Regions from separate parts of the Kosakonia cowanii JCM 10956 genome, predicted to be linked through region 1. Evidence: predicted binding sites of a transcription regulator. Region 1 holds the regulator's gene; each other region holds the start of a gene.
What was found. Region 1 encodes LexA, which represses DNA repair genes until DNA is damaged. Its sites were predicted from a motif close to TNCTGTATGTACATACAGNA; they were not measured.
Positions count from the first base shown of each region.

Region 2: mutH (DNA mismatch repair endonuclease MutH) is a predicted target of LexA. The motif match lies at 4,336-4,355, and genes of this name have one in related genera.
Region 3: umuD (translesion error-prone DNA polymerase V autoproteolytic subunit) is a predicted target of LexA. The motif match lies at 2,793-2,812, and genes of this name have one in related genera.

Region 1 is NZ_CP019445.1:874,140-880,287, forward strand. Features, by position in the region: gene zur (zinc uptake transcriptional repressor Zur) at 1-252, shown strand, start outside; gene BWI95_RS04035 (CsbD family protein) at 637-846, opposite strand; gene dinF (MATE family efflux transporter DinF) at 980-2,314, opposite strand; gene lexA (transcriptional repressor LexA) at 2,389-3,003, opposite strand; gene BWI95_RS04050 (diacylglycerol kinase) at 3,112-3,480, opposite strand; gene plsB (glycerol-3-phosphate 1-O-acyltransferase PlsB) at 3,613-6,033, shown strand.
Region 2 is NZ_CP019445.1:1,214,071-1,220,218, reverse strand. Features, by position in the region: gene aas (bifunctional acyl-ACP--phospholipid O-acyltransferase/long-chain-fatty-acid--ACP ligase) at 1-632, shown strand, start outside; gene lplT (lysophospholipid transporter LplT) at 607-1,818, shown strand; gene BWI95_RS05710 (NADP(H)-dependent aldo-keto reductase) at 1,822-2,862, opposite strand; gene BWI95_RS05705 (YgdI/YgdR family lipoprotein) at 2,996-3,214, opposite strand; gene mutH (DNA mismatch repair endonuclease MutH) at 3,415-4,107, opposite strand; gene rppH (RNA pyrophosphohydrolase) at 4,788-5,318, shown strand; gene ptsP (phosphoenolpyruvate--protein phosphotransferase) at 5,331-6,148, shown strand, end outside.
Region 3 is NZ_CP019446.1:85,903-92,050, reverse strand. Features, by position in the region: gene BWI95_RS22485 (ParB family protein) at 1-83, shown strand, start outside; gene umuC (translesion error-prone DNA polymerase V subunit UmuC) at 1,064-2,338, opposite strand; gene umuD (translesion error-prone DNA polymerase V autoproteolytic subunit) at 2,326-2,769, opposite strand; gene parM (plasmid segregation protein ParM domain-containing protein) at 3,003-3,974, shown strand; gene BWI95_RS22465 (plasmid partitioning/stability family protein) at 3,977-4,651, shown strand; gene BWI95_RS22460 (hypothetical protein) at 4,660-4,923, shown strand; gene BWI95_RS22455 (hypothetical protein) at 5,824-6,009, opposite strand; gene BWI95_RS23480 (hypothetical protein) at 6,002-6,148, opposite strand, start outside.

The DNA.
Region 1 (6,148 bases):
CATCTCTTTGATCAGCCGACGCACACCTCTGCGATGTTTATCTGCGACCGCTGCGGCGCGGTTAAAGAGGAGCAGGCGGAAGGGGTGGAAGATATTATGCATGCGCTGGCGGCGAAGATGGGCTTTGCCCTGCGCCACAATGTGATTGAAGCCCACGGCTTATGCGCGGCCTGCGTCGAGGTCGAAGCCTGCCGTCATCACGACCATTGCCAGCACGATCACAGCCTGCAGGTGAAGAAAAAACCGCGTTAAAATTTCTGTTTCTGTTTCTGTTTCTGTTTCTGTTTCTGTTTCTGTTTCTGTTTCTGTTTCTGTTTCTGTTTCTATTTCAGATAGTAATCCCAAAATATTTCGCGTTTTAGCAAGGCGGCAAGCGCGCGAATCATGGGGAGCATACGAAAGTATGTGACTCATGTGAGCAAGTGCAGCCAACGCAGATAAAACGTGAAAGATGAAGGGATTCGGCAAGCGCGCGAATCATGGGAAGAATACGAAAGTATGTGACTCATGTGAGCGAGTGCAGCCAACGCAGATAAAACGTGAAAGATGAAGGGATTGGAGATTAGGGAGGTACATCCTTGTACCTACGGGCAGGGTAGCCTGTGAGGGTTAATACACTTGAGGGGGAAGTGTTGGCTACCAGCGGTATTCGTTACGTGATTCCCAATCTGTAACTTCCTTCTCCGCTTCGTCTTTCGCGTAACCGTAACGCTCCTGGATTTTACCTACCAGCTGGTCACGTTTACCTTCGATGACGGTCATATCGTCATCGGTCAATTTGCCCCATTTCTCTTTAACAGTACCTTTAAACTGTTTCCAGTTACCGCCGACTTCGTCTTTGTTCATAATTGACTCCTTATCGTTCGGTTAAAATGACGTTCTTGCGTGCTGAACGTATTAATTATTGTAGATAAGGATTCGGCGTTCGGTTTTTTATTCGGAATCTTTAACCATACACGCCAGACGAAGCCGCAGATCCTCATGCATTGTCGGCATTGGCAAACCAGCTGCCGTTGCGCCAGTGATGACGCCAGATCAGCGCCAGCGTGATACCACGCAGCGCCAGGAAAACCGCCAGAGAGAGCCATAAACCGTGGTTGCCAAACCACGGCACCGTCAGCAGGGTCAGGCCAAAACCGGCAGCGGCAACCGCCATACTGTTACGCATTTCAGCCGCGCGCGTCGCACCCACAAACATGCCGTCGAGCAAATAGCACCACACCCCCACCAGCGGCAATACCACCTGCCAGATAAGATAGTGTCCGGCAACCGCCTGCAGTTCAGGAATGGAGGTCAGCAGCGCAATAAGCGTGCTTCCTGCCAGCGCGTAGACAAGGGCAAAGGCGAGGGCCACAAACCCTGCCTGCCGGCAGGCCGCGCGCCAGACGTGCAGCAACTGGCTACCATCGCGCGCGCCGTAAGCCTGACCGGAGTGGGCTTCGACGGCATAGGCAAAGCCGTCAAGCGCATAGGCGGTAAAGGTGAGGAACATCATCAGCACCGCGTTGGCGGCGACCGTTTCGCTGCCGAGACGAGCACCCAGCACGGTGATGGAGCCAAAGCAGAGTTGCAGCAGCAGCGAGCGCAGCATGATATCGCGATTGAGCGCCAGCAAACGGCGAACGCCGCCGCGCCAGGCGGATTTCAGCATCGAAAGAGAGATAGCCTGCCGGCGTAAAACCTGCCGCACCATCAGCAAGCCGATAAAGAAGGTGACATATTCCGCGATAACCGTCGCGAGCGCAGCGCCCTGCACATTCATATGCAGGCCCATCACCAGCCAGAGGTCGAGAACGATATTGAAGAGATTGCCGACCACCAGCAGTATCACCGGTGCGCGGGCATACTGCACGCCGAGCAGCCAGCCAAGCAGCACCATATTGCCCAGCGAGGCGGGTGCGCTCAGCCAGCGAATGGCAAGGAAGCGCCGCGCCTGCTCCAGCACTGCCTCGCTGCCGCCGGTAATATGCAGCGCCAGGTCGATAAGCGGCGTACGCAGCAGCGCAATGACGATACCTGCGCCGAGCGCCAGCAGCAGAGGCTGGACAAGCGCACGTGAGAGTGCAGAGGGATTTTTTGCACCAAATGCCTGGGCGGTCAGCCCGGTGGTGCTCATACGCAGAAACAGCAGCAGCATAAAGAGGAAGCTGGTTGCCGTTGCGCCAATCGCCACGCCGCCAAGGTAGACGGGGCTATCCAGATGACCAATCACTGCCGTATCAACTAAGCCCAGCAGCGGAACGGTGATATTCGATAAAATCATCGGCAGCGCAAGCCGCCACAAAGCTTTGTCGGATGCGGTTAACAGCGGCATAGCGTAAGCGTCGTTAAAAAGAGGAAGCGTGGCGCTGCGGCGCTAAACGGGCGCCACAGCAGAGAAAAGAGGCGTTACAGCCATTCACCGTTACGGATCACGCCAACTGCCAGCCCTTCAATGGTGAAGTTCTGTTTACGCAGATCAACAACAATCGGAGAGAAGTCGCTGTTTTCCGCCAACAGTTCAACGGTGTTGCCATGTTTTTTCAGGCGCTTCACCGTTACTTCATCTTCGATACGGGCGACGATCACCTGGCCGTTACGCGCATCCTGGGTTTTATGCACCGCCAGCAGATCGCCGTCCATAATACCGATATCTTTCATCGACATCCCGCTAACGCGCAGCAGGAAGTCCGCATGCGGTTTAAAGAGATTCGGATCGACCTGATAGTGGCTTTCGATATGCTGTTGCGCCAGCAGCGGCTCACCCGCAGCGACGCGACCAATCAGCGGAAGACCAATATCGTTCTCTTCTTCCAGCAGCAGGCGGAGACCGCGCGATGCACCAGATACGATTTCGATCACCCCTTTGCGCGCCAGCGCTTTAAGGTGTTCTTCGGCTGCATTTGGGGAACGGAACCCCAATTGCTGTGCGATTTCCGCACGCGTCGGTGGCATACCGGTTTGGGTGATGCGATCGCGAATCAGATCGAACACCTCTTGCTGCCTGGCCGTTAATGCTTTCATCCCGCCCCCTGGGTGTATATACAGTTATGCTGTGAGTATATACAGTCAACGGCGATTTTGAAACCACATTTAAGCAAAAATCCAGAGTGTTATAGAATTATGGAAACGCTATCGAAAATGTGACCAAAGAAGCGAGACCCAGGTAAAGACCGCCAGTAAGATTGTCATCAGCACCGCCGCCGATCCCATATCTTTTGCCCGGCCGGAAAGCTCATGGAATTCAGACCCGATACGGTCTACAACCGCTTCGATAGCGCTGTTGAGGATTTCGACAATCATCACCAGCGTGACCGAGCCAATAAGCAGGACGCGCGTGATGACATCAATATCCAAAAATGCAGCGATAATAATAGCCAGAACAACGGCTACGCCCTCCTGGCGAAATGCAGCTTCATTAATCCAGGCTGCGCGTACGCCTTTCCACGAATATCCTGCGGCTTTAATGATCCGGGTAAAACCGGTGGTATTATTGGCCATGAAAAGAACCTTTTTAACTATTAAGCGTCAATGAGTAGTGGTACACGCAGCGGTACCACAGAAATTATGCGTGCTTTCTGATATTCTTGCGGCGCAATGGCACTATTAATAACCAGAGGCTTTACACCCTTTATGTCCGGCTGGCCACGAATTTACTACAAATTACTGAACTTACCATTAAGCGTGCTGGTAAAAAGTAAATCGATCCCCGCAGAACCTGCACAGGAACTGGGGCTCGACACATCACGTCCTATTATGTACGTGCTGCCTTACAACTCAAAGGCTGACTTAATGACCTTGCGCGAGCAGTGCCTGGCGCATGAATTACCCGATCCCCTCGAACCGCTGGAGATCGATGGCGCGCTGCTGCCACGCTACGTGTTTATTCACGGCGGCCCGCGCGTATTCACCTATTACACGCCGAAAGAAGAGTCGATCAAACTGTTCCACGACTATCTGGATTTACACCGCAGCCATCCCGATCTGGATGTGCAGATGGTGCCGGTATCGGTGATGTTTGGCCGCTCGCCGGGGCGTGAAAAGGGTGAAATCAACCCGCCGTTGCGCATGCTCAACGGTGTGCAGAAATTCTTCGCTGTTTCGTGGCTTGGCCGCGACAGCTTTGTGCGCTTCTCCCCGCCGGTTTCGCTGCGCCGCATGGCGACCGAACATGGTACGGATAAGATCATCGCGCAGAAACTGGCCCGCGTGGCGCGTATGCACTTCGCCCGTCAGCGTCTGGCCGCCGTTGGCCCACGCCTGCCGGCGCGTCAGGATCTCTTCAATAAGCTGCTATCGTCGAAAGCGATTGCCCGTGCGGTGGAAGATGAAGCGCGCAGCAAAAAGATCTCCCACGATAAGGCGCAGCAGAACGCGATCGCGCTGATGGAAGAGATTGCCGCTAACTTCTCTTACGAGATGATTCGCCTGACCGACCGTATCCTCGGCTTTACGTGGAACCGGCTCTATCAGGGGATCAACGTGCACAACGCCGAGCGCGTACGCCAGCTGGCGCACGAGGGCCATGAAATTGTCTATGTGCCCTGCCACCGCAGCCACATGGACTACCTACTGCTCTCCTACGTGCTTTACCACCAGGGCCTGGTGCCGCCGCATATTGCGGCCGGGATCAACCTCAACTTCTGGCCCGCCGGGCCGATTTTCCGCCGCCTTGGCGCCTTCTTTATTCGCCGTACCTTTAAAGGCAACAAGCTCTACTCGACGGTGTTCCGTGAATATCTGGGCGAGCTGTTTAGCCGCGGTTATTCGGTGGAGTATTTCGTTGAGGGCGGTCGCTCGCGCACCGGGCGTCTGCTCGATCCGAAAACCGGTACCCTGTCGATGACTATCCAGGCGATGCTGCGCGGCGGCACACGCCCAATCACGCTGGTGCCTATCTATATCGGCTACGAGCATGTGATGGAGGTCGGCACCTACGCCAAAGAGCTGCGCGGCGCGACAAAAGAGAAAGAGAGCCTACTGCAGATGGTGCGCGGCCTCAGCAAGCTGCGTAACCTCGGTCAGGGCTATGTGAACTTCGGCGAGCCAATCCCGCTGATGAACTATCTGAACCACCATGTACCGGAGTGGCGCGAATCGATCGATCCGATTGAAGCGATCCGTCCGGCATGGCTGACGCCGACGGTTAATAGCATCGCCGCCGATCTGATGGTTCGCATCAACAATGCCGGGGCGGCAAACGCCATGAACCTCTGCTGTACGGCGCTGCTGGCTTCGCGCCAGCGCTCATTGACGCGCGAGCAGCTCACCGAGCAGCTTGACTGCTACCTTGAGCTGATGCGCAATGTGCCCTACTCCCCGGACTCCACCGCACCATCCGCCAGCGCCGCTGAGCTTATCGCTCACGCGCTGCAGATGAACAAGTTTGAGGTCGAGAAGGACACCATCGGCGATATCATCATCCTGCCGCGCGAGCAGGCGGTGCTGATGACCTATTACCGCAACAATATTGCGCACATGCTGATGTTGCCGTCGCTGATCGCGGCGATTGTCACCCAGCATCGTGCCATCTCACGCGGTGAAATTCTGCGTCATGTGGAACTGCTCTACCCGATGCTGAAGGCCGAGCTGTTCCTGCGCTGGGAAAATGCAGAGCTGGCGGAGGTGCTGGATAAGCTGATTCAGGAGCTGGTGCGCCAGGGGCTGATTACCCTGAAAGAGGATCTGCTGAGCATCAATCCGGCACACTCACGCACTCTGCAGCTGCTGGCCGCAGGCGCGCGCGAGACGCTGCAGCGTTATGCCATCACCTTCTGGCTGCTGAGCGCCAATCCGGCGATGAACCGCAGTACGCTGGAGAAAGAGAGCCGTACGCTGGCGCAACGTCTGTCGGTGCTGCATGGCATCAACGCACCGGAGTTCTTCGATAAAGCGGTCTTCAGCACGCTGGTGCTGACGCTGCGCGACGAGGGTTATATCAGTGATACCGGCGACGCCGATCCGGCGCGCACGCTTGGCGTTTACCAGATGCTGGCGGAGCTGATGACATCGGATGTGCGTTTAACGATCGAGAGTGCGACGCAAGCGGAGTAACGGAAGTGCCGGATGGCGCGTAAACGCTTATCCGGCCTGGGTGATAATGCTGAACGGTATGCTCATTGCCGGATGGCGCGCAAACGCTTATCCGGCCTGGGCGGTTTCAGGGGCA
Region 2 (6,148 bases), 340 kb from region 1:
GCTACGGCGTGACCGAATGCGCGCCGGTGGTCTCCATTAACGTACCGATGGCGGCGAAACCGGGCACCGTCGGGCGCATCCTGCCGGGCATGGACGCGCGCTTAATGGCGGTGCCGGGCATTGAAGAGGGCGGTCGCCTGCAACTGAAAGGGCCAAATATAATGACCGGCTATCTGCGGGTGGAAAACCCCGGCGTGCTGGAAGCGCCAATGGCGGAAAACATCAATGGCGAGATGGAGCCGGGCTGGTATGACACCGGCGATATCGTGCGCTTCGACGAGCAGGGCTTTGTGCAGATCCAGGGGCGTGCAAAACGCTTCGCCAAGATTGCCGGTGAGATGATCTCGCTGGAGATGGTGGAGCAGCTGGCGCAGGCCGTTTCGCCGGAGAAAATGCACGCCACCGTGGTGAAAAGCGACGCCAGCAAAGGCGAGGCGCTGGTGATGTTCACTACCGATAGCGAACTGACACGCGACAAGCTGCAACAGCAGGCGCGCGCGCAGGGCGTACCGGAGCTGGCCGTCCCGCGTGATATCCGTTTCCTGAAACAGCTGCCGGTGCTTGGCAGCGGCAAGCCCGATTTCGTGACCCTGAAAGGAGTGGTGGATGAGGCAGAAACCGAACACGCATGAGTCAGTAAGCGCTAACTCGCCGCTCTTATCGCGAGGAATGATGGCGGTGATTGCCGCTCAGTTTCTCTCGGCATTTGGCGATAACGCACTGCTCTTTGCCACGCTGGCGCTGCTGAAAGCGGAGTTTTACCCCGACTGGAGCCAGCCTGTTCTGCAAATGGTGTTTGTGGGTGCTTACATTCTTTTCGCACCGTTTGTCGGCCAGGTGGCTGACAGCTTTGCCAAAGGGCGCGTAATGATGGTTGCCAACGCCATGAAACTGCTGGGCGCGGCGAGCATCTGCGTGGGGGTTAACCCGTTTGTCGGTTACCTGCTGGTGGGCATTGGCGCAGCGGCCTACTCCCCGGCGAAGTATGGCATTCTCGGCGAGATCACCACCGGCGATAAGCTGGTGAAGGCGAATGGCCTGATGGAGTCATCGACCATTGCCGCGATCCTCATCGGCTCGGTCGCGGGCGGCGTGCTGGCCGACTGGCATGTGCTGGCGGCGGTCGGCGTTTGTGCGCTGGTCTACGCCGGGGCGGTGGTGGCTAACCTGATGATCCCGAAACTGCCTGCGGCGCGCCCCGGGCGCTCGTGGCGCTTTGGGCCGATGACCGCCAGCTTCTTTAGCGCCTGTAAAAGCCTGTGGCAGAACGGGGAAACCCGCTTCTCGCTGGTGGGTACCAGCCTCTTCTGGGGCGCAGGTGTGACGCTGCGTTTCCTGCTGGTGCTGTGGGTGCCGGTAGCGCTCGGCCTGACGGATAACGCCACGCCAACCTACCTCAACGCGATGGTTGCCGTCGGCATTGTGGTGGGTGCCGGGCTGGCGGCGAAGCTGGTGACGCTGGATAAGGTCTCCCGCTGTATGCCGGCCGGGGTGCTGATCGGTATCGCCGTAGTGATCTTCTCGCTGCAGCACGCTCTGCTGCCTGCTTATGGCGTGCTGATGCTGATTGGCGTGCTCGGCGGTTTCTTCGTGGTGCCGCTCAACGCGCTGTTGCAGGCGATTGGCAAGGAGTCCGTCGGTGCGGGCAACGCCATAGCCGTGCAGAACCTCGGTGAAAACACCGCCATGCTGCTGATGCTGGGGCTTTACTCACTGGCCATCAAAGTGGGCGTGCCGGTGGTGGGAACCGGTATCGGGTTTGGTGTGCTGTTTGCGCTGGCGATTGCGGCGCTGTGGATCTGGCAGCGCCGCCGGTAAGTTTTACGGAGCGGGGTAGGTGTAGACCTGATGCACCGCCTCGATCTCCGCGATCACCTCATCGCTCAAATCCAGATGCAGGCTCTCAACGTTGGTTTTCAGCTGCTCCATCGTCGTCGCGCCCAGCAGGGTGCTGGCGACGAAGGGCTGACGACGCACGAAGGCCAGCGCCATCTGCGCCGGATCGAGATTGTGCCGTTTCGCAATATCGACATAGGCCGCTACCGCTTTTTGTGACTGCTCGCTGCTGTAACGGGTAAAGCGGCTGAACAGCGTATTGCGTGCACCTGCCGGTTTCGCACCGTTCAGGTATTTGCCGGTCAGCGTACCAAACGCCAGGCAGGAGTAGGCCAGCAGTTCAACGCCCTCATACTGGCTCACTTCCGCCAGACCCACCTCAAAGCTGCGGTTCAGCAAGCTGTAGGGGTTCTGGATCGTCACAATGCGCGGCAGCTCGTGCTTCTCCGCCAGTTGCAGGTAACGCATCACGCCAAACGCCGTTTCGTTCGAGACACCGATATAGCGGATTTTACCGGCGCGCTGGCACTCGGTAAGGGCTTCCAGCGTTTCCAGTAAGGTGATGACCGGCGCGCTCTCAACCCAGCTGTAGCCCAGCTTGCCAAAGCAGTTGGTCTGGCGCTGCGGCCAGTGAACCTGGTAGAGATCGAGATAGTCGGTTTGCAGGCGCTTGAGGCTCTCATCAAGCGCGGCGCGGATATTTTTGCGATCGAGTGCCTGGTTCGGGCGAATGCCGCTATCGCTGTTGCGGCTCGGGCCGCTCACTTTCGAGGCGATAACCAGTTTTTCGCGGTTGTTGCGTTTCGCCAGCCAGTTGCCGACGTAGGTTTCCGTCAGGCCCTGGGTTTCCGGGCGCGGAGGGACGGGGTACATCTCTGCGACATCAATCAGGTTAATGCCCTGGCTGACTGCGTAATCAAGCTGTGCATGGGCGTCGGCTTCGCTGTTTTGTTCACCAAACGTCATTGTGCCCAGCCCGAGGGTGCTTATTTCAAGCGAACTGTGGGGGATACGGTGATAGTGCATAGCCGGCTTCCTTAAACAAACATGCCACGTCAGTTGAGCTGACAAAGGAATATAACCATGGCAGAGGGGAAGCAAAAGGGAAAGGAAAAAATGGATTAAAGGCCAGCAGGTTACTGACCTTTATAGGGAATTTTTAACGCTCAATAATCTGGGATACGTCATCGCGGTTAATCTGCATTTTGTTGCCCTGCTGATCGTGATAGCTCACCAGCCCGGTGTCATCATCAATCTGCGGCTTACCATCCGTCAGAATCATTCTGCCGTCTTTGGTCGACATTACATAATCGCTGCTGCAACCGCTGACGGCACATGCCAGCCCGACCGCGGAAATAATCACTGCCCACTTCTTCATCGTTCGTATCCTCTCGGCTTTTCCTCACAGAAGTGTAGTAATAACGTGCCCTTATGCGATGAAAAAGCGGGATTATCTGAAAATTATTGCTGAGAGGGCGCAAACCGCCAATTACACCGTTATAAGACGAGGGCGTTTCGTTAAGCGCAGGTGCACGCTGTTACGCAGCGAAACGCGGTGATTTAGTGGCTAAAAACAGACTAGGTCGATAACGCAAAATGGCGCGCAAGCAGCGCACGGGTAAAGTTCTTTTTCAAATAAAAACCGCGCGGCAGGGTCAGAATCGGCTCGCCGTGCTCGCCGATGGCTTCGGTTAACGCTTTACTGTTGGCCGCTTTCGGGCGCAGCTGCAGCACTTCACCATGACGGGCGGTAATGCGCGTGACCTGGCCGAGCACAATCAGATCCATTAACTCTTCCCAGTCCTGGCGCAACTGCTGCTCCTCATCGGCGTCCGGGCTCCAGAGCAGCGGCGATCCCACCCGACGCTCAGCAAGGGGAATGGTGCGCGATCCCTCGACAGGTACCCACAGGACGCGCTTAAGCTTATGGCGGACATGGCTGGTTTCCCACACCACTCCTGTGTTGCCGGTTAGCGGTGCTACGCAGACAAAGGTGGTTTCCAGCGGACCGCCCAGCGGATCTATCGGGATAGTTTTCAGCTCCACGCCCAGCGCCGCAAAATCCTGCTCCGGCTTACTGCCTGCGCTCGCTCCCAGCCAGCGCTCCAGCAGCACGCCGATCCACCCTTTGTCGCGCTTCAGATCGCGCGGCGTCGGCATTCCGGCCAGTTCAGCCAGCTCGCCTAACGTATAGCCTGCCAGCCGCTGCGCCTGCGCCAGCAGCTGCGCTTCAGTTTCGGGTGGAGAGGTGAGAGGGGCGATTACACACATGCTAAAACCTTTTGGTTAAAAAATAGACAGCAGTTTTCCACCGCACGGCAGAAGTTTATCGTGTTCAGGGAAAAAAGAGCAATGCAATGATTTATAAGCTAATTTAGCAGAGCGCTTCGCGTGTTGCGCAACAGGGCGCGAGGTTTTCCAAATCTGGTCACTGACAATGAACAGGATCTTACACCCTGTTATCCACAGAAAAGTGGGATAAGTGGGAATAACCACGACTACTGTTTCCATTTACAGCCTTGACGCGGGAGCAAAATCGAATTTTTGCACAAAATGTGCCTAACTTAGTGGCATAATCTGTGGATAAATTCGGCTCTGCTCGATCTTTCATCAACGCCAGGATCCTAAGCGTGACGATCGTCACAAAACGGCAGCGGAAAGGGGTTTTCGATGCACTAAACCAATGAATTACGGAGAGTAATTTTTTGCGCATCTTAAGCCATTATTCAGACTACTCTGGGTTTTCCCTGGGTAATTCCATACTTCTTCACAACTCTATCCACAGAAAAGGTGAATAAAACCCCTCGGCGTGATGCGGGTCTGTTTATAAGTGTGATGATAACTGTGAGTTATTCAATTGTTATTCGTTTATATCCCTGTCATAGAGTGGTTTACCGTTTTCCGGGAGTGTGAAACAATCGCTTTATTCAGGTTTATTTTGAGGTAGTCCGGTGATTGATGACGATGGCTACCGCCCAAATGTGGGAATCGTAATCTGTAATCGACAGGGTCAGGTCATGTGGGCCAAACGCTTCGGACAGCACTCATGGCAGTTTCCCCAGGGGGGAATCAATCCTGGAGAATCTCCGGAGCAGGCCATGTACCGGGAGCTGTTCGAGGAAGTGGGCTTAAGTCGTAAAGATGTTCGTATCCTTGCTTCTACCCGTAACTGGTTGCGTTACAAGTTACCGAAACGTTTGGTGCGTTGGGACACAAAGCCGGTTTGCATCGGCCAGAAACAGAAATGGTTTCTTTTGCAGTTGATGAGCAACGACAGCGATATCAATATGCAAACCAGCAGTACACCCGAGTTTGATGGCTGGCGTTGGGTGAGCTACTGGTATCCTGTTCGCCAGGTTGTGTCGTTTAAACGCGACGTCTACCGGCGGGTGATGAAAGAGTTTGCAGCCGCTGTGCTGGCGCTTCAGGAGACCCCTGTGAAGCCGCAAAGCGCGCCTGCCTGGCGACGGAAACGAGGTTAAGCCACCCACATTATGCTCACCCGACTGCGAGAGATTGTTGAGAAAGTTGCCAGCGCGCCACGTCTTAACGAAGCGCTGGAGATACTGGTTACCGACGTTTGTCTGGCGATGGAAACCGAAGTATGTTCGGTCTATCTCGCAGATCACGACAGGCGCTGTTTCTATCTTATGGCGACGCGCGGTTTGAAAAAGCCGCGCGGCCGCACTGTTACGCTCGCATTCGATCAAGGTATCGTCGGCCTGGTAGGCAGGCTGGCGGAGCCTATCAACCTTGCCGACGCGCAAAAACACCCCAGCTTTAAATTTATCCCCTCGGTGAAAGAGGAGCGGTTTCGCGCTTTTCTTGGTGTGCCGATCATTCAGCGCCGCCAGTTGCTTGGCGTACTGGTGGTGCAGCAGCGCGAAATTCGCCAGTACGACGAGAGCGAAGAGTCCTTCCTTGTTACCCTCGCCACCCAGATGGCGGGTATTCTTTCCCAGTCTCAGCTAACCGCCCTGTTTGGCCAGTATCGTCAGACCCGTATTCGTGCGCTGCCGGCCTCGTCCGGCGTGGCGATTGCCGAAGGGTGGATGGATCAAACGCTGCCGTTGATGGAGCAGGTTTACCCGGCCTCGACGCTGGATACCTCTCTTGAGCGGGAAAGGTTAACGACCGCGCTGGAAGAGGCGGCGAATGAGTTTCGTCGCTACAGCAAACGCTTCTCCGCCGGCGCGCAAAAAGAGACGGCGGCGATCTTTGACCTCTATTCGCACCTGCTCTCCGATGCGCGTCTTCGCCGCGAGCTGTTTGAAGAGGTCGACCGCGGTGTGGTCGCCGAGTGGGCGGTAAA
Region 3 (6,148 bases), on a different replicon from region 1:
ATCGATTATCGAAAGAACTGCAAGACGAGATCGATGAAGCTGTAGCGAAAGCTCTTCAAAAACATCTTTCTAATGATGCGTAAAGGTGATTCTTCGCCAGTGAAATTACGTATTTAATTGTCTGATTTAAAATGTTTTTTCTTCATAATTTCACTCTGAAATCGCCACAATTTCATTATGTCTTTCCCAAACCGAGCCCGGATTTTCCGGGCTTGCCAAATCCTTCAAAGACGAAATAAAGCCTGCCCAATTGTTTGTGGTTTTCAGTCTTAGTTTTGTTTTTTAGCGGATACTTAGGCGAAGCTTCTCACCATCGGCGTCCGCAGAATGGTAACGGAACGGGCTGCGGATGACATGTAACGCAGAACATAGCTGTAGCTCTCTGGACTCATAATGTGTCTGCAAAATGGGAATTCATTATTCACGCAATCGTACCAGCATGTATTTTTTTACTGTAGGTCATGAAAAATAGCCTTGTCGAGGCTCAACTTGGCCGCCAGTTTTCCGGCCGCAGACTTTCGTCTTACATCTGACGTATATGCTTCAGCTCTGCGGGAAAAGTATCTTCTTATTTCTTGCGTCATTAAGAGAATATAGCGTGCGAAATCCCCTGCTTACGAAAGACATACGACGCCCGGTTGCCCAGTTCAGCCTGCTGTGGGTGAAGAGAATTTGCTCTATGGTGAATCGTATTTTTTCATTGCCACAACTTCTGTTCAGTGAAATATGGATAATGTTGAAATCTTTTTCTGAACGGCACAGGATTTTGGGGCAGAGTCAATTAGGTGAGAGCGCAGTATGGGAAAAACTGAAGAAGTAGAAGAAATATATATCTGGTGACAATAGAACTTAACGCTGAGTGGGAATACATGAGATTAACCGCTTGCTTAAACCCTACTGCCGCGCCCGGAATCCTCCGGGCTTGCCCAACCCGTCATACCCGGACTGAAAGGCCTGTCCGGCTGCACCGGGTTACCGGTTGTGGCCTGTGCGGTTAATCAGATCGGAGCTTCGCACGGCGTCCTGCCGTGCTTGTGTGAGCAGGGTGCCGGAACCACCTGGCTTATCCAATCCGGGCCAGGGGGATCTCTTTCCAGCGTGTGGTGTAGGCAGGACTGAGCATTTCCCGTTTCATTTTCCACTGCGGGGCGATGCCACGGCCGGCAAACCACACCTGACCGAGGCCGGACTGGTTTATGCCGTCCAGAACGTTCATCAGTTCCTGACTGTAGGGGCGGGGCGGCTGCTCATCGAACAGGGACAGCTGGGCCACGCCGGTGGCGGTAAAGTCATTCAGCATGACACCGGCTTTGGCATACCGGTGGCCATCTCGCCAGATACGCTCCAGACCGCGCATGGCGGCCGCAATGATATCGCGGGTGTCCTGGGTGGACGTCACCAGCTTTTCAACCGCCACGTTACCGTAGTAAGGCTCTGAAGCAGCATAGGGTGAGGTCTTGATGAACACTGAGATATGCCGGCAGTACTGACGCTCTGTGCGCAGTTTCTCAGCTGCGCGCTCTGCATACTGGCAGACAGCCTGCCGCATGTCTTCGGGGGTGACAATTCTCTCCCCGAAAGAACGGGAGCAGACAATCTGCTGCTTCGCCGGTGGCGCTTCCTCAAGCGGAATACAGGATTCGCCGTTGAGTTCCCGCACGGTGCGCTCAAGCACCACACTGAAATTCTTCCGGATGAAGGCCGGGTTTGTGCGGGCCAGCTGCAGGGCCGTGGTGATCCCCATTGTGTTCAGGGGGCGGGCAATACGGCTGCCGACGCCCCAGAGCTCCTGAACAGGCTGCAGGGCGAGCAGTTTTTCCGTCCGGGCGGGGTTGCCCGGTGTCAGCGCCAGGACGCCCCGGAAAGCGGGCCATTCCTTGGAGGCCCACTGCGCGGATTTGGCCAGCGTTTTGGTCGGTCCCATCCCGACGCCAATGGTGAGCCGGGTGCAGGCCTGAACGTGCGCGCGCAGCTGCGCCCCGAACGTTTCATAGCTGATGGCCGTTTCCAGCCCCCGCAGATCGAGAAACATCTCGTCGATGGAGTACTGCTCAACGCGTGGCGCCATCTCCTCGAGGCAGGACATGACCCGGTTACTCATACTCGCGTAAAGCTCATAGTTACTTGAAAATACGTGTATTTTCTCTGCGAAGGTTTGTTCGCGGATTTTAAACCACGGATCGCCCATTTTTATGCCCAGGCGTTTTGCTTCCGGAGACCGGGCGATGCAGCATCCGTCATTGTTCGACAGCACCACCACCGGGCAGCCCTTCAGGTCGGGGCGAAAGACCTTCTCGCAGGAGGCATAAAATGAGTTGACGTCAGCTAGTCCAAACACTTCATCACCTCGCGGGTGCGGTGGATGATGTGGGTGACCACGCCGAAAATCTGCAGCTCATCCGGATCGGGATAAATGGGCGGAAAAGCCGGGTTCATGGGCTGCAGACACAGTTTCGGCCGTGTCTGCAGCCGCTTTACGGTAAATTCCGACCCCATACCGGCCACGACGATATCGCCGTGCTCCGGCTTCATGGCACTGTCGACAACCAGCAGGTCCCCGTTAAAGAGGAAACCATCCCGCATGCTGTCGCCGTGGGCGCGCAGGTAGTAGGTCGCGCTGCGGTGCCGTATGCAGTACTCATTGAGATCCAGCTCCTGTTCCACATAGTCCTGGGCGGGAGACGGAAAACCACACGGCACCATCTCCAGAAACAGCGGCAGAGCCAGGGCCTGCGCGCTTTCGGTCGGGGTCAGCATTATCAGATCCATAACGCCACTCCTTGTTATAAATATACTGTATGTATAAACAGTATATTTACCGGTTTACGAAATGCGCAAGGTGAATTGCCGTCCGGCGCGCCAGCGTGCTGTTAAACGGACAAAAATAAATCACATGGATAATAAAGAGCACATTAATATACTCATATTGAGTATTTACTATTGCGTTTTGATTGATGGTGATTATGATATTCTCAAATTGAGCACAATAAAGGATGCAATAAATGAATATCAACTGTGACGACGGTTCCACCAACGTTAAACTGGCCTGGTTTGATGCTGACGGCCTGAAGACGCACCTGTCTGCCAACTCATTCCGTCATGGCTGGAAAGTGGCCGATTTTGGCGCAAACGCGTTCAACTACCAGATTGGTACCCTGAAATATACCTGGGACAGCGTCAGCCGTGACGTCATGCCGACCACCAATGTGGAATACCAGTATGGCGATCTTAACCTGCTGGCTGTTCACCATGCACTGCTGAACAGCGGTCTGGCGCCCCAGGACGTGACGGTGACAGTAACCCTCCCGCTGAGTGAATATTACGATCAGGACTGCCAGAAGAACGAAACCAACATCCGCCGTAAGCGTGAGAACCTGCTGCGCGACATTACGGTGAACAAGCGGGAACGCTTTGTCATCACCGACGTCATTGTCATGCCTGAATCCCTGCCGGCGGCCTACACCCGGTTGTCGGAGCTGAAGCCCGGCGTATCCGAGACCACGCTCATCATCGATCTGGGAGGCACCACGCTGGATGCCGGTGTGATTGTGGGGCAGTTTGATGACATCAGCGCCGTGCAGGGTAACCCTTCAGTCGGGGTGTCGATGGTCACGCGGGCGGCCCGGGCAGCGCTGCGCGCAGCAGACAGTGAAACCAGCCCCCTGGTGGCTGACAGCGTGGTCCGTCACCGGAAAGATCGTGCATTTCTGAACCGCATCATTAATGATGGGAGCAGGATTGATTATGTTACTGACAAAATTGAAGAAGCTATCGACACCCTGAGTGCCAAAGTGGTCAGCGAACTGGCCGGCTACCGGAATGTGAACCGCATTTTCCTGGTCGGCGGCGGGGCTGAACTGATTGAACCTGCTGTACGCCGGGCATGGCCGCTGGCCGCTGAGCGTATTGAAGTGATCAGCGATCCGCAGATGGCGCTCGCAAGGGAGATAGCCCGTTATCAACGTGAGGGCTGACCGTGCCTGCAGGCAAATACTCCTTTTATCTCCACACTGACGACCGCACTGACATGCTGGCCGCCGGCACGCTGGAAACCATATCACAGCCGCTGCGGGGAGATTTTCTCCGCACCGCCGCTGCTGCCGGCAGCGTGCTGTATCACGCCGATAACCGTCTCCCCGCTCTGGTGACAGAGCTTTTTGACGGAAGGCTGCGCTATGGTCAGCTGGCCAGTCTGCTGGCGGCGTTATCGGGGGAGTATCAGACCGGTGCAGCACCGGAGCCGGAGGGACTGCCTGCCGTGACGGGATCGCCGGCTGACTGTAGCGGTAATGCTGCCCGCAGACGTTTCACGCTTCAGCTGACGGATTCTCAGGAATCCCGGCGCGTTGCTGACCTGCTGGAAGGCACCACCTCCCGGCAGCGTGGCGTGCTGCTGCGTAACCTGATCATTGCCGGTTTCGCCCTGCACACGCTCGATGCCCGCCTCCCGCGCCTGCTGACCAGTATGCCGGTTCCGCCGGACAGCATTCCTGCGCTCCGGGCGCTCACCGGGCAGATTGCCGGTGTGACCGAGCCCGCTCATGACACTCGTTCAGAGCCTGTGAAGCCTGCCGGCAGGGCTGACGTCAGCGATGCGCAGCCGGCAGCACCGGCGTCAGCTGTCCGTGACAATATGAAAAAACTCTTTTAACAGGTGGCATGATGGGACGTATTAAACAGAAAGCGGAAGGCGTGACGACGGACCTGCTGCGCCGCGCAGGTGTTCCGGAACAGCAGCTGCACGCCCGGATGCGTAAAACCGGTCGCGGATTTCTGCTGGCCAGTATCCTCTTCCTCATCCCGCTGGTTGCCCTGGACAATGTGCCGGTCGCCGTAAAGGTGGGGCTGCAGATATGCTACGGTCTGATGGTTATCGCGGGCGTCCTGCTGGCGTTTGACGAAGAAAAGCAGCCCCGTCGGTGATAGAAGACCTGTTCCCCTGAACCCGCTCCGGCGGGTTTTTTTATGCGTTTACACGGGCCTGCGGTCCGGTCGCTTCACTGTGCCAGCTGAAAAGCCTCTGTTACCGGAGTTTTAACGATCGGCGCAGACTGGGATTCGGCAGAGTTGGCGTTTTATCGAGTGGCAACAGAGGGCATAAAAAAACCGCCTGACGGCGGCCTCATAAAGTAAAAAACCCGCTCAAGGCGGGTTTTTTACTCTGTAACCTGTGATGCTTCGCGGGCATCCGGAGTACAGCGTGGAGAAATTCTTCTTTTAGCGAGTTAATTATACGTCTTATGACCTACCCATTGCAAATGAGCATTCTATAAGCAGCATTTACCGTTTATAATGCGTCAGCTAATGAAGTAAAACTACGTGGAACCGCCTCTGAACGCAGCCCGATCAAGCTCTTCAAAACTGAATTTGGTAGTGAACAGTACCGGAACTGTCGGCAAGCAGGCAGCTAAGGTATAGCCCTCTTTCGGTTTCGCACCCGGAAGCCTGGGCGGCAGCGTGGTGAAATTCTTCTTTTAGCGAAGTGAATGGCATAGCCGGATTGGGCGGATTAGAGGAAAGGGGACTGCCTAGTAACCTACGCGCCACAGAGATGGAGGTGCGGGGAATGATTGAGCTGATTATCGCTATTCTGACCTTAATTGTTGCTGTACTGCAATTGATCAACTGGTTCCTTTAATGGTGCCGGAGTCTGTGAAGGTGAAAACTTGAACGGGCAAAACTGAAAGGTTTATAGCCGTCCCCAGGGGCGGCTTTTTTCGTTATTAAGCTTAGTTCGGCAGAACAGGGGGGCCCAAAGATGGCAGAGAGACGAAAAAAACCGCCTGGTGGCGGTTTTACAAGATACCCTTTGAGGTGGTCTAACTAATCGTTACCGATCTTTGCCGAATCGATCAGCGCCTGAGCATTGTCTAAAGCGCTTTTTTTCAGAAAATCGCGCGGCGTTTCATTTACTTTGCTGGCAGCCTTACCCATTTTCTCAGCCTGAATAACCCCTAACCCAATTTTATACTGATGGCCTGGGATGGTTTTCTCAAATTTTTTAGCCACTTACATCACCCTCGTTGATTTTTTTTGCACGAAGTTCCGCATTCTTACGGACAAATTTGTTAACTGAAACCGGTTTGGCTGAAAATGCACTGGCGATTTCTCTGCCTTTATCGAGAATCTCTGCCTCTTTTTTTGTGAA